One region of the Shewanella sp. AS16 genome, then DNA from elsewhere that is predicted to be linked to it. Evidence: predicted binding sites of a transcription regulator. Region 1 holds the regulator's gene; each other region holds the start of a gene.
What was found. The regulator sigma-54, encoded in region 1, starts transcription at its own class of promoters, with help from an activator protein. The targets are predictions, from matches to a motif close to GTTGGCACGNNNNTNGNNT.
Positions count from the first base shown of each region.

Region 2: a site for sigma-54 is predicted at 2,205-2,223, ahead of flgB (flagellar basal body rod protein FlgB). Genes of this name have one in related genera too.
Region 3: a site for sigma-54 is predicted at 1,947-1,965, ahead of LZP73_RS04775 (P-II family nitrogen regulator). Genes of this name have one in related genera too.

Region 1 covers NZ_JAKCLK010000004.1:169,029-173,577, forward strand. The annotation lists gene LZP73_RS12870 (KpsF/GutQ family sugar-phosphate isomerase) at 1-84, shown strand, start outside; gene kdsC (3-deoxy-manno-octulosonate-8-phosphatase KdsC) at 86-637, shown strand; gene lptC (LPS export ABC transporter periplasmic protein LptC) at 634-1,194, shown strand; gene lptA (lipopolysaccharide transport periplasmic protein LptA) at 1,184-1,735, shown strand; gene lptB (LPS export ABC transporter ATP-binding protein) at 1,732-2,463, shown strand; gene LZP73_RS12895 (RNA polymerase factor sigma-54) at 2,591-4,069, shown strand; gene hpf (ribosome hibernation promoting factor) at 4,098-4,385, shown strand; gene ptsN (PTS IIA-like nitrogen regulatory protein PtsN) at 4,388-4,549, shown strand, end outside.
Region 2 covers NZ_JAKCLK010000003.1:482,782-487,330, forward strand. The annotation lists gene flgA (flagellar basal body P-ring formation chaperone FlgA) at 1-49, opposite strand, end outside; gene LZP73_RS10685 (chemotaxis protein CheV) at 248-1,168, shown strand; gene LZP73_RS10690 (CheR family methyltransferase) at 1,284-2,123, shown strand; gene flgB (flagellar basal body rod protein FlgB) at 2,256-2,654, shown strand; gene flgC (flagellar basal body rod protein FlgC) at 2,657-3,073, shown strand; gene flgD (flagellar hook assembly protein FlgD) at 3,098-3,865, shown strand; gene flgE (flagellar hook protein FlgE) at 3,931-4,549, shown strand, end outside.
Region 3 covers NZ_JAKCLK010000001.1:1,059,036-1,063,584, forward strand. The annotation lists gene LZP73_RS04770 (ammonium transporter) at 304-1,554, opposite strand; gene LZP73_RS04775 (P-II family nitrogen regulator) at 1,564-1,902, opposite strand; gene LZP73_RS04780 (hydrolase) at 2,242-2,784, shown strand; gene LZP73_RS04785 (putative porin) at 2,945-3,700, opposite strand; gene LZP73_RS04790 (YacL family protein) at 4,115-4,492, opposite strand.

The DNA.
Region 1 (4,549 bases):
AATGGCCTGATAGTGATCGATGCCAACCAACGCCCCATAGGCGCCCTCAATATGCTCGACATGGTCAAGGCGGGAGTGATTTAACATGGAACAACAAGGCTTTTACGGCCCCATCAGCGCCGACGTCTGGCAGCGGGCCCAGAAGATCAAGCTGCTCATCTGCGATGTCGACGGGGTATTTTCCGATGGTCGCATCTACATGAGCAACAACGGGGAAGAGCTCAAGGCTTTCCACACCCGCGACGGTTACGGGGTGCGCTCACTCCTGTCCAGCGGTTTCAACCTGGCGGTGATCACCGGACGCAACTCAAAAATCGTTGAGAACAGGATGACGGCGCTCGGCATCAGTCACATCTACCAGGGGATAGACGACAAATTTGTTCCTTACCGTGAGCTGCTCGAGCGCTATGAGGTGCAACCGGAAGAAGTCGCCTACATAGGCGATGACATAGTGGACTTGCCGGTGATGAAAGCCGTGGGCCTGGCCGTGTGCGTCGCCGACGGTCACCCCTATGTGAGGCAACATGCCCACATGGTGACCCATATCCAGGGCGGTCATGGTGCACTGAGGGAACTGACAGACCTGTTGCTGCTCAGTCAAAATAAATTCACCACAGCCCATGGAATGAGTGTATGAACCGGGTCACCCTGGCGATAATCGCGTTTTTCAGCACGGCACTCATACTCTACTGGCAAGTGCAGCACAAACATGGCAGCCAGGACAGCGGCAACTTGGCTGCGCAAAATAGGCCAGACTTCATGGCCAACGATTTGCGCAGCATCAGCTTCAACGACGAAGGCAAAGTCAACAGCCGGGTCACGGCCAAGTACATGGAGCACTTCGCCGAGTTCAACCTCACCAAGTTCACTCAACCCGTTTACCTCATATACCCGGACAAGGGCCAGGCGCAATGGCGGTTGAGGGCCAACCAAGGGCGGCTCAACAAGGATAGCGGCAAGGTAGTGCTGGAAAATGATGTTATCATCGATGCCATCAGCCCGACCGAACCCGTACAGACACTCACCACAAGCTATCTGGAACTGGATCTCAACACCATGATAATGACATCCGACAGAGTCATCTACGTCAAGGGCAAAGACTTCAACATCCGGGGCCAAGGACTTTACGCCGACCTCAATGCACAAGAAGTGCAGCTGACCAGTCAGATAGAAGGTACATACGATGCAAAATAATTTATTCCTCGCCGGCCTGCTGTGCGTCATCAGCATGAGTTCAGTGGCCAAAGAAGGCGATCTCAAGCAAGAAGTCAAGATCAAGGCCGTCAGCCAAACCGCCGACATCAAGAACAACCAGCTGATCTTCTTCGGCCCGGTCGAAGTGACTCAGGGGTCAATCAAGATCCACGCCAGCGAACTGAGGGCCTATTCTCCCGAAAACGATGGCGCCAAGGTGCTGGTCGCCATAGGGGATCCTGCCACCTATTCGCAGATCCTCGATGATGGCCGTCCGGCATCGGCCAGCGCCAAGGAAATACGTTACGAATTAGCCAGCCGCACCCTGACCCTCAAGGGTGATGCCAGCCTGGATCAGGCCGGCAGCCAAGTTAAGGGCAACCTCATCCGCTATAACATAGGCGAGCAGAAACTCATCGCCGAGAGCTCGGGCGACGGCGATGACAGGGTGATCACCATCATTCAACCTGAAACTTATCAGGAAGAGCCCAAGCCCATGCCACAGAGCGAGCCGCAGGTTAACCAGCAGGAGCAGGAATGACACAGATTACCTTGAGAGCCGAGAACCTGGCCAAGAGCTATAAGAGCCGCCAGGTGGTAAAGGATGTCAGCCTGACGGTAAAGACGGGCCAGGTCGTAGGTCTGCTCGGCCCCAATGGTGCCGGCAAGACCACCACCTTCTATATGGTCGTCGGCTTGGTCAAGAGCGACAAGGGACAGATCTTCATCGACGATGACGATCTCACCACAGATCCCATGCACCTGCGGGCCCGTAAAGGCATAGGCTACCTGCCCCAGGAAGCCAGCATCTTCAGGAAGCTCACAGTCCATGACAACATCATGGCCGTATTGCAGACGCGTTCGTCACTGACGGCGCAGCAGCGGGAAGAACAGCTGGAAAACCTGCTGGAAGAATTCCATATCACCCATATCCGTGACAGTCAGGGCATGTCCCTCTCCGGCGGCGAGCGCCGCCGGGTCGAGATAGCCAGGGCACTGGCGGCCAACCCCAAGTTTATCCTGCTGGATGAGCCCTTCGCTGGGGTCGACCCGATTTCCGTCATCGACATCAAAAAAATCATCGAACACCTGAAGATCCGCGGCTTGGGGGTGTTGATAACGGACCATAATGTGCGCGAAACTCTGGATGTGTGTGAACATGCCTATATCGTCAGCCACGGCAATCTTATTGCCGAAGGAACGCCGGCAGAGATCCTAGACAATCAGCAAGTTAGGGCTGTGTACTTAGGAGAACAATTCAGGCTATAGTTAAGGCATGGGCCGGCACTTTCAGACCATGGCGGGTTGACAGTCGGCACTATCACCAACACCAGCGAGCCAACACCAATGAGCCAACAATTGTGTTCAAGAATAATAAGTAGGGATCAGCGGTAAGATGAAAGCGTCACTCCAGTTAAGACTGGGTCAGCAGTTAACCATGACGCCCCAATTACAACAGGCGATACGTCTGTTGCAACTCTCGTCACTGGAACTGCAACAAGAGATCCAACAAGCACTAGACTCCAATCCCCTTCTCGAGCAGGAGGAGGATAGCTATGAGGCTGCCGGCACCAACGAAAATCCGGCGCAGCCGGATACCGACTTCAGCGACAACAGCCAAGTGTCGACGGACAAGGACAGTTCGACCGTTGATACCGCCGAATCTCTGACCCAGGAGTCCATGCCGGATGAGCTGCCCATGGACACCACCTGGGATGAAGTGTTCACCGCCTCGCCCAATTCCGGCTCCGGCGGCATGCGGGAGGACGATATGCCCTTCCAGGGGGAAACCAGCGATGGCTTGTATGAGCATCTGGAATGGCAGAAGAATCTCACCCCCTTCTCGGAAACCGACCTGGCGATAGCGACGGCCATCATAGATGCCATAGACGAACAGGGTTACCTGACCCAGAGCATGGAAGAGATACTCGATGCCATGGGCAACCCTGAGATAGAGCTGGATGAAGTCGAAGCCGTGCTCAAGCGCATTCAGCATTTCGATCCCATAGGAGTCGCGGCCCGCGACCTAAGTGAATGCCTGCTGATCCAACTGGCGCAATTTGCCGCCGATACCCCCCACATAGACAATGCCCGGCTCCTGATTAAAGATCACCTTGAACTCATCGCCGGCCGCGATTTTCGCACCCTGATGCGCAAGACCCGGCTCAAGGAAGATGAGCTGAGGCAGGCCATAGCCCTGATCCAGACGCTGAATCCGCGCCCGGGATTGCTCATCACCCCTGTCGATGATGAGTATGTGATCCCGGATGTCTCTGTCATGAAGAAAAGCGGACGCTGGGTGGTCGAGCTCAACCCGGACTGCATGCCTAAGATCAGTGTCAACCAACAGTATGCCGCCATGGCCCGCAGCACCAAGAGCCAGGCCGACAGTCAGTTCATCCGCGGACATCTGCAGGAAGCCAAATGGTTTATCAAGAGCCTGGAGAGTCGCAACGACACCCTGCTCAAGGTAGCCAACTGCATAGTCCAGTACCAGCAGGGCTTTTTCGAGTATGGCGAGGAAGCCATGAAGCCCATGGTGCTCAACGATATCGCCGAGGCCGTCGAGATGCATGAGTCCACCATTTCCAGGGTGACCACCCAGAAATATATGCATACCCCAAGAGGCCTGTTTGAACTAAAATATTTTTTCTCCAGCCACGTCAGTACCGACGATGGTGGCGAGTGCTCATCTACCGCTATCCGCGCCTTCATCAAGAAGCTGGTCGCGGCGGAAAACCAGAAGAAGCCTCTGAGCGACAGCAAAATGGCGCAACTTCTGGCAGAACAGGGGATCAATGTTGCCCGGCGCACCATAGCCAAATATCGTGAAGCCATGTTGATCCCCCCCTCAAATCAACGTAAGAGTTTATAGACACTTAGGACATTGGAGGAAGAGGTATATGCAAATTAATCTGACTGGGCACCACATAGAAATCACAGATTCATTGCGTGATTATGTACAAGAAAAATTTTCAAAACTTGAACGCCATTTCGAACAGATCAATAATGTGCACGTTGTGCTCAATGTTGAGAAAACGCAACAGATTGCCGAAGCCAAAATCCATCTTACCGGTGGTGAGGTGTATGCCACCTCGGAGCATGCCGATATGTATGCCGCGATAGACGTCCTGATCGATAAACTCGACCGTCAGGTAATTAAACACAAAGAGAAGCTGACAAAACACTAATAATGCAACTTAGTAGCATACTGCGGCCGGAATGCACCACCTGCGCCACTCCAGGCAGTAAGAAAAAGGTACTGGAACTCATAGGCGACTTAGTTGCGGCCCAGTACCCAAACCTCTCATCTCAGGCGATCTTTGAAAGCCTGGTGGCGCGAGAAAAAATGGGC
Region 2 (4,549 bases), on a different contig from region 1:
CCAATGGCATGAAGCAAGTGATTAACAACCAAAGTAAATTTACTTTCATAATGAAGATGCTAGCGTCGCACGCTAGAGTATACCTATACTTTCACCGGGCCCGAGCTGGATGTCGTTTATCTGCAGTCTGTCAGAAAATTGACTCAGTCTAAGGCGAATTTTATCTCTGGTGAGTAGTAAGCAATTTATATGCCTATACTCGTATGAGTGCTAGGATACTGCATAAACACAACAACAAGGCAGGGTTATGTCGAGCATTCTTGATTCAGTCAATAAACGTACCCAACTGGTTGGACAAAACCGTTTAGAGTTACTGCTTTTTAAGCTCAATGGACGGCAGCGTTTCGGCATTAACGTATTTAAAGTCAAAGAAGTATTGCAGTGCCCTAAGCTAACCAGCCTGCCAAGACTCAATAAGCACGTCTGCGGCGTGGCCAATATTCGTGGTACCACCATCTCGGTCATAGATCTCAGCGCCGCCACGGGTGGCCGTCCCATCGCCAGTACCGAAAATTGTTTCGTGATCATTTCCGAATACAACCGCAGCGTGCAGGGTTTCCTGGTGAGCTCGGTCGAGCGCATCATCAACATGAACTGGGATGCCATAATGCCACCGCCCAAGGGCGCGGGTCGTTATTCCTATTTGACGGCTGTGACCGAAATCGAGGGCGAATTGGTGGAGATCCTCGACGTGGAGAAAATCCTCGATGAAATCTCACCGGTCAAGACCCAGATCAGCCAGGAAGTGGACGAATCCCTCACCCTGGATAGAGGCCAGCACTACCATATCATGGTGATAGATGATTCGTCGGTGGCGCGCAAGCAGATCATACGTTCGCTGGAGTCCTTGAACCTGCAGATAGACACGGCCAAAGACGGCAAGGAAGCATTGGACAAGCTTAAAGCCGTCGCCACCGAGATGGATAATGTGGCCGATGAGATCCCCTTGATCATCTCGGACATTGAAATGCCTGAGATGGATGGCTATACCCTGACGGCGGAGATCCGTGACGATCCCAAACTCAAGCATATCAAGGTGGTGTTGCATACCTCCTTGAGCGGGGTCTTCAACCAGGCCATGGTGCAAAAGGTGGGTGCCAATGACTTTATTGCCAAGTTTAATCCCGACGAGTTGGCTGCCGCAGTCAATAAACATCTGAGTCTTTAACCTTTTTATACCCGGGCCTGTCCACTAGCCTGGCAACACAGATCCAAGGATGGTCGTTACTTTTTTACCCGTATGAACAGACACTGGCGTGAGTGGTGTTCATCGCAGTTAGGATATTAATGTGCCGAATAAATCACTCGCTGAAGCCGAATATAACCAGTTCAGGTTGTTTTTAGAGCAACATAGCGGCATCGTCTTGGGTGACAATAAGCAGTATCTGGTTCGCAGCCGTCTGGCGCCCCTGATGGGCAAGTATCAGTTACCCTCGCTTTCCGACGTGGTCAAGCAATCGATGAAACCCATAGAGCGTCAACTCAGGGCTGAAGTCATAGATGCCATGACCACCAACGAAACCTTATGGTTCAGGGACAGGTATCCATTCGAATTGCTGAGTTCGGCGCTGTTGCCCGAGTACAGCCGTTTGGGGCGGCCCTTGAAGATCTGGTCGGCCGCCTGCTCCTCCGGGCAGGAACCCTATTCCCTGGCCATGACTGTGCTCGAATATCAACAGCGCAGACCGGGAACCCTGCCTGCGGGCGCGAGCATTCAGGCGACGGATCTGTCACCTTCCATGCTGGAGCGTTGCAAGAATGCCGAATACGACAGCCTGGCATTGGCAAGGGGCCTGTCCGAGGAGCGCAAGCGCCAATTCTTCGATGCCACCCCGACGGGTACCATGAAGGTCAAGGATAACGTCAAGCGGCTGGTGAATTTCCGCGCCCACAACTTGCTCGAGAGTTATACCTTGCTGGGTAAGTTCGACATCATCTTTTGCCGCAATGTACTGATCTACTTCGCCCCGGAGGCAAAGGCAAAGATACTGCGGCAATTTGCTGCCGCCCTGAACCCCAGGGGGATCTTGTTCCTGGGGGCATCTGAGTCCATTGCCGGCCTGACCGATGAATTCGATATGGTGCGTTGCAACCCAGGCATCTATTACCAGAAAAAGACTTAAGCTATTCTTTTAAAAGAAAATCACCGAGATAATTCGGTGATTTTTCATTCTCTCCCGCAATATCTCTACTCGAACTTATTTGTTGGCACATGAATTGCTTTAATTCCGTCAGTGGAATTAGGAGGCAAATTTATGGCGATCAGTTTTGACAAAGCACTTGGCGTGCACCAATACACTCTGGGTGTCCGGGCCCAGCGGGCCGAAGTGCTGTCGAGCAACATAGCCAACGCCGATACTCCCCATTACAAGGCGCGTGATGTCAACTTCGCCTCGGCGATGCAAGCCGCCCAAAGCAAGCAGCATGGTCTGAGGACAGCTGTCACCAACGAAAAGCATTTCGATTTGGCCGCACTTTCTCAGCAAAATGTGCAGTATCGGGTGCCGGATCAGCCCGATACCGGCGACGGCAACACTGTCGATGTGCAACACGAGCAATCGGCTTTCATGCAAAATGCCTTGGAATACCAGATGTCTCTGGGCTTCCTCGACAGCAAGTTTTCCGGGCTGAGAAAGGCCATTAGGGGAGATTAATCATGAGTTTATTCAATATCTTCAATGTGGCAGGTTCGGGCATGTCGGCGCAATCTGTCAGGCTCAACGTGACGGCCAGTAACATTGCCAACGCCGACTCGGTATCGAGCAGCATAGACAAGACCTACCGCGCCAGACAGCCTATCTTCGAAGCCGAATTGGCCAAGGCCAGCAGTCAACAGCTGGACTCGCAAGGGGTCGCGGTCAGAGGCATAGTCGAGAGCGATAAGCCGCTGCTGAAAGAATATTCTCCCGATCATCCCATGGCCGATACCGATGGCTTTATCTACAAACCAAATGTCAATGTGATGGAAGAAATGGCCAACATGATTTCTGCCTCACGTTCGTATCAAATGAATGTCCAGGTGGCTGACGCGGCGAAATCCATGCTGCAGCAAACCCTGAGAATGGGTAAATAATATGAGTCTTTCCGGAGGTTTGCTATGAGCCTAGTCAATAACGTACTCAACACGTCCGCTCAGAATGTTCAGAGCAAGAGCGGTGTGAGCCCCAATTCCGCATCGAGCACAGGCTCGACGGGAAATCCTTTCCTGGACAGCATCAGCTTGCCGGAGGACTCGGGCGTGCCCGAGGCCAAGAGCCAACAGCTGACACAGGATGATTTCTTTTCCCTGTTGAGCCAACAGTTGTCGATGCAGGATCCTTTTAAGCCGGTCGACAACGACCAGATGATCGCCCAGATGGCCTCTTTCTCCACCGTCGACGGCATAGGCAAGCTGAACGATGAAATCGGCAACCTCAACAGTCTGACCACCTCGAGCCAGGCGCTGCAGGCATCCGGTTTGGTTGGCCGCAAGGTGTTGATCCCATCCGATGTGGGTTATAGCTCAAGCGAAGACCCCGGCATCAAGGGGGTGATAAGTACGCCCGAGCCTATGCAGGACATCAAAATAAGCGTCGAAGATGAGTCGGGTCAGTTGATCAAGACCTTCATAGTCGATGGCCGCGAAGGCGGCAACATAGACGTCAGCTGGGATGGATTGGATAAGAATGGCGTGCCGGTCAAGGAAGGCAACTATTCCCTCAAGGCCAGTGGCAGCGTCGATGGCAAGGCCCAGGATCTCGCCGTTTCGACCTACTCGCACGTTTCCAGTGTGTCATTGGGAACCGCCAGTACCGGTGCCATCCTCAATCTGAGAGGCATGGGTGGCATCAAGTTAGCCGATGTATTGGCCGTTTCAGAAACATAACTCGAATTTAATGAATAGGGCGCCCGGCGCCTAACCAAGCATTTAGTCAGAATTAGAGGTGAACTATGTCATTTAATATTGCACTGAGTGGTATCGCTGCGGCGCAGAAAGATCTCAATACCACGGCAAACAACATTGCCAACGTCAACACGGTCGGCTTCAAGGAGTCGCGGGCGGAATTTGCCGATGTCTATGCCAATTCGATCTTTTCCAACAGCAAAACCGCCGTCGGCGGGGGTGCCACCACGACTCAGGTGGCGCAGCAATTCCACCAGGGCAGCCTGCAGTTCACCAACAATGCGCTGGATATGGCCATCAGTGGCAATGGTTTCTTCGTTACCTCTTCTTCGGTCGGCACCCAGGATTATTCCTATACCCGTGCCGGTGCCTTCAAGCGTGACGCGGATAACTTCCTGGTGGACTCGGCCGGCAACTATCTGCAGACTTTTCCGGTCGACAAAGAGGGTAATTCCACCTCTGTGAGTCTGACCACCACCCAACCCGTGCAAATTCCCGATACCGCGGGCAGCCCGGTGAAAACTTCCAATGTTTCCATGACGGTCAACCTGAACTCGAGTGAGAAAACCTTGGATCCGGCCGACTTCGATCCGGGCAATGCCAAGACCTTCAACAACTCGACGGCCGTGACCGTCTATGACTCCCTCGGCGAGTCCCATGTGTTGA
Region 3 (4,549 bases), on a different contig from region 1:
TGCTCCAGCTCCCCCGGGAGCTTGGCGCGCGCTATCTGCAATTCGCCCGGCGGGGCGAGCGAAAGCCCCTGTATCATGACCCTATATCAGAGTGGCTCATCCCTTGGGTTTCTTCCTATCTTGGCGCGTCAGCGCTCGACTTGCAACCGAGACGCCGGCGCCTCTCCCCAGCCTTCTGCGCCGCCAACAACCTCAGTCCTCTGCCCCGCCAACAAAAAGTGGAGCCCTGGGGCTCCACTTTAACTCGACGAACATGACAGGCTAAGCTGATGACACTAACACCCAGCAATCAGCAATCAGCAATCAGCCGGCATTCTTGACGGTCACAAATTCGGGATAGGCATCTATGCCGCAATCCGATGCATCCATGCCATTGTATTCTTCCTCTTCCGAGACCCGGATCCCCATGGTCAGTTTAAGCGCAAACCATACCGCCAGCGAGGCGGCAAACACCCAGAAAAAGATGACTAAGGCGCCAAACAGCTGCCCTGTCACACTGGCATCCGGGTTGGATAGAGGCACTAACATCAGTCCCAGGAATCCGGCGACGCCGTGCACCGAAATGGCACCTACGGGATCGTCTATCTTGATGCGATCCAAGGCTATGATGGCGAAGATCACCAGGCCACCGGCCACCAAACCTATGATGCCGGCCAGCATCAGGGAAGGTGACAAGGGATCTGCGGTTATCGCCACCAAGCCTGCCAAGGCGCCATTGAGTATCATGGTCAGATCCGCCTTGCCCCAAATCATCTTACACACGACCAGGGCAGAGACGGCACCGAAGGCGGCGGCCGAATTGGTATTGAGGAAAATTTTCGCCACCGAACTGGCATTGGCGGCATCGGACACCATCAGCTGGGAACCACCGTTGAAGCCAAACCAGCCCATCCACAGAATGAACATGCCCAAGGTCGCCATCGGCAGGTTGGAACCCGGGATGGGATTCACCTGACCATCCGGACCATATTTTCCCTTACGGGCTCCTAGCAACAAGACACCGGCAATCGCGGCGGCGGCGCCGGCCATATGCACTATGCCACTGCCGGCGAAATCGACAAACCCGGCTTTCGACACGAAGCCCCCACCCCAGGTCCAATAGCCTTCAACCGGATAGATGAAGGCCGTCATCACCACCGAGAAGGCCAGAAATGCCCACAGCTTCATCCGCTCGGCGACAGCCCCGGAAACGATGGACATGGCCGTCGCCACAAACACCACCTGGAAAAAGAAGTCAGATTCCAGGGCATGACTCGCATCGGCCGCCTGAGAACCTATCAAGGCCCCCAGGGAGGGCAACCAGCCTCCCTCGGCATTGTCGACATACATGATGTTATAACCGACGATCAGGTAGGTGATACAGGCAATGGCGTACAGGCAGACGTTTTTGGTCAATATTTCCGTGGTGTTTTTCGAACGCACCAGCCCGGCTTCCAACATGGCAAACCCTGCCGCCATCCACATCACCAGCGCCCCCGACATCAGGAAATAAAAGGTATCCAGTGCAAATCTCAATTCTGCGACTGTGAGCCCGAGTTTAGTTAATTCTTCCATGCATCCCCCTTATAATGCTTCTGTGTCGAGTTCGCCGGTACGAATACGTATGGCTTGCTCCAGGTCGGTTACAAAAATTTTACCGTCGCCTATCTTGCCCGTATGGGCAGCGGCTGTGATGGCTTCTATGAGCAGATCCAAATTTTCGGCCTTGGTCGCTATCTCCAACTTCACCTTGGGCAGGAAGTCGACTTGATACTCGGCACCACGATACAACTCAGTGTGCCCCTTCTGCCGACCGAAGCCCTTCACTTCGGTCACTGTCATCCCCTCAATGCCTATTGCGGCGATAGCTTCACGGACATCATCCAATTTAAATGGCTTGATGATAGCGCTGACGAGTTTCATCCCGACCTCCAAAATCTGTTTGTTATCTATTTGTAGCCAAATCAATTCAAGCATCGAGCCAAAAATATACCGGACTGTTTTTTATGGGTTTTAGCCGTGAAGCACTCATTGCTGGCGCATAACAACGCACTAAAAAGGTGCATTTATGCACGACATGCCCCCTGACGGTGCGCCGAGTCATTCGCATGAATTGGCCTATCTCTTGGGTTTGGCTTTAATTCAAATAGCGGCAAGACGACCGACACCGGCTGGTCTAATGGCTGCTGCCCATGTCATCATGTCTGTGAGTCTTTTTAAGCGGCGAAGCGGCGGGTGTCTGTCGATGTCTCAGGAGGAAGTATGTTAAAACCCGAAGAAGTGGTACTCATGATAGTCGATGTGCAGGGCAAACTGGCCCAATGCATGGACCAGACGGAGCGACTGCATCAGCAATTGAGCCGCCTGATCCTCGGGGCCCAACTGTTTGACATTCCGGTGATTTGGTTGGAACAACTGCCGGCTAAACTCGGCCCAACCAGCCCGGAGTTGCAGACCTTGCTCAGCCGGAGCAGCACTCCCTTGCACAAGCAACATTTCAGTGGTTGGCAGTGCCATGAGGCGAGAGCGGCGCTGACAGGGCTTGGACGGAAACAAGTGTTACTGGCGGGCATAGAGACCCATGTCTGCGTCTATCAGACCTGCCGCGATCTGCTCGACCATGGTTATGACGTGCATCTGCTCGCCGATGCAGTTTCATCCAGGGAGTTGGAATATAAGCAATTGGGGATCCGGATGATGACCCAGAGAGGCGCGCTGCTGACCAATGTCGAATCCCTGTTATTCGAACTGCAGACCGAGGCTCAAGGCGACAGATTCAAGGAATTGCTTAAGTTGATCAAATGAGGGCATGCTTGATACTGAAATATCGGGCCAGCTCCGACAGCAGCTGCGGAATACAGATATGGATATGGATAAAAAAATGGCGAAGCATGATGCTTCGCCATTCTTTATTCGGCAAATGTTATCGCCGGCATAAGCCAGCGGCTCACTCAGCGCTTATCATTTAAAACCGGCCGGTTAATCCCAGACCTATATCGACACCGTCGACATCTGAATCAAGCACTTTAGCCAAGCCAAAATTGGCAGAGAAACTGTCGGATAAACGCCACCAGTAAGCGGTGGAAACGCTGAAGTTGTCATCGTCGCCATTATCGCTATAACCAAGGCCAACAGACCAAGCCTTATTGATATACCAATCGGCCTTCACATTGAAGGCATCATCAGAATCGACATGCGTCCAATTCGCCGATAAGTCTACACCTGAGGTAGATTTCAACGCGATAAAGCTACGCAGCTTTAAACCGTAAGATTCTTCGATGTTGTTATCGCCATCGTTGAAGAATGCCGACACGGACGAGGCATTGTTGAAGTAGTAACCTACTTCGGCTCCGTAGGTATTAGCGTCATGGCTGCCAACGTCAATTCTTGAATAGTTGGCAGAAACAAACCATTTAGAGTCAAAAACATAGGTTCCATCTATGCCAAAGATATCAGCATCCAGTGCGTCATAGTTACTGTAATTGGCTCCCAGGTTGCTTTCTTGCGCCAGGAAACCATTCAGGGCATATGGACCCTTGGTTTGATCTACGGATTTGAAATAATAGCGGTAGTTGGCATTCCAGATACCATCACCGAATTCTTCTGAGTTGCCATTATAGTTAAGACCGGCTTCATGCTGATAGCTGTTATCTTGGACGGCCATGGCAGTTGTGCTTGCAAGACTCAGTAAAATTGCCAGTGCGGCGGTAGTTTGTTTCATCAATTTATTCCCTTAATTGTTATACCGGGAGCAAAGTTGAATGGCGTGATAATAGTGAGGTAATTTAATCCATTAAAAAACTAAGCATCTTGGTTTAAAATACAACAATGCCATTGCTCTCCTAGCGGCGCGTACAATAATACAAAATGTCATCGAATGGAAATAAAAATGAAATAAATAGCAAACCTTGCAAATACAAAACAATATAGTAAATATATGGCAACATTTTATTAAACTTTGATATTGAATTTAGATTATACCGTTTAACTCTCGAGGATGAGGTGAAGCGATACTGAAATTGGTTTTCCAAGTATTATGCTCGCTGTTTATCGCCGGCACAGAAATACCAGCTGAGCCCAACATGTCGGCTCAGGCCGGAAATCATTAAATACAGCTTGGCATCCAAGCCTTGGCTCATTCGCCATGACGATTGAGAAACTTATGCCAGCTCAACAGCGCCTGTTCGAAATCTTCCAGGCCACAGTAAGATTCGGATTCGGCGTCGTACAAGGACATGGATTCATCGAGATCATGCTCTTCATCGAACCCCAGCACATTGGCGTAAACCCTGGCCTGCTCCCTGTCCAATTCCAGGGTCAAATCGGCCCCCACCAGGCGCCAATTATTCAGCTTGCCGCTGCGCAGTTGCGCCATGGCTCCACAAATTTGCTCATAACTTTGGCTGTTATTGGCCAATTCTTCGGAGAACCATTGACCCAAGGCCTCATGATCCATGCTAAACCTGGCGATGGCGGTGCCATCCAAACTATTACGCCGAAACTCGTATTCCATCTTTCACTCATACTCATGATCACATCCGATAAGCCAATTTTAACCCATTGCCGACTA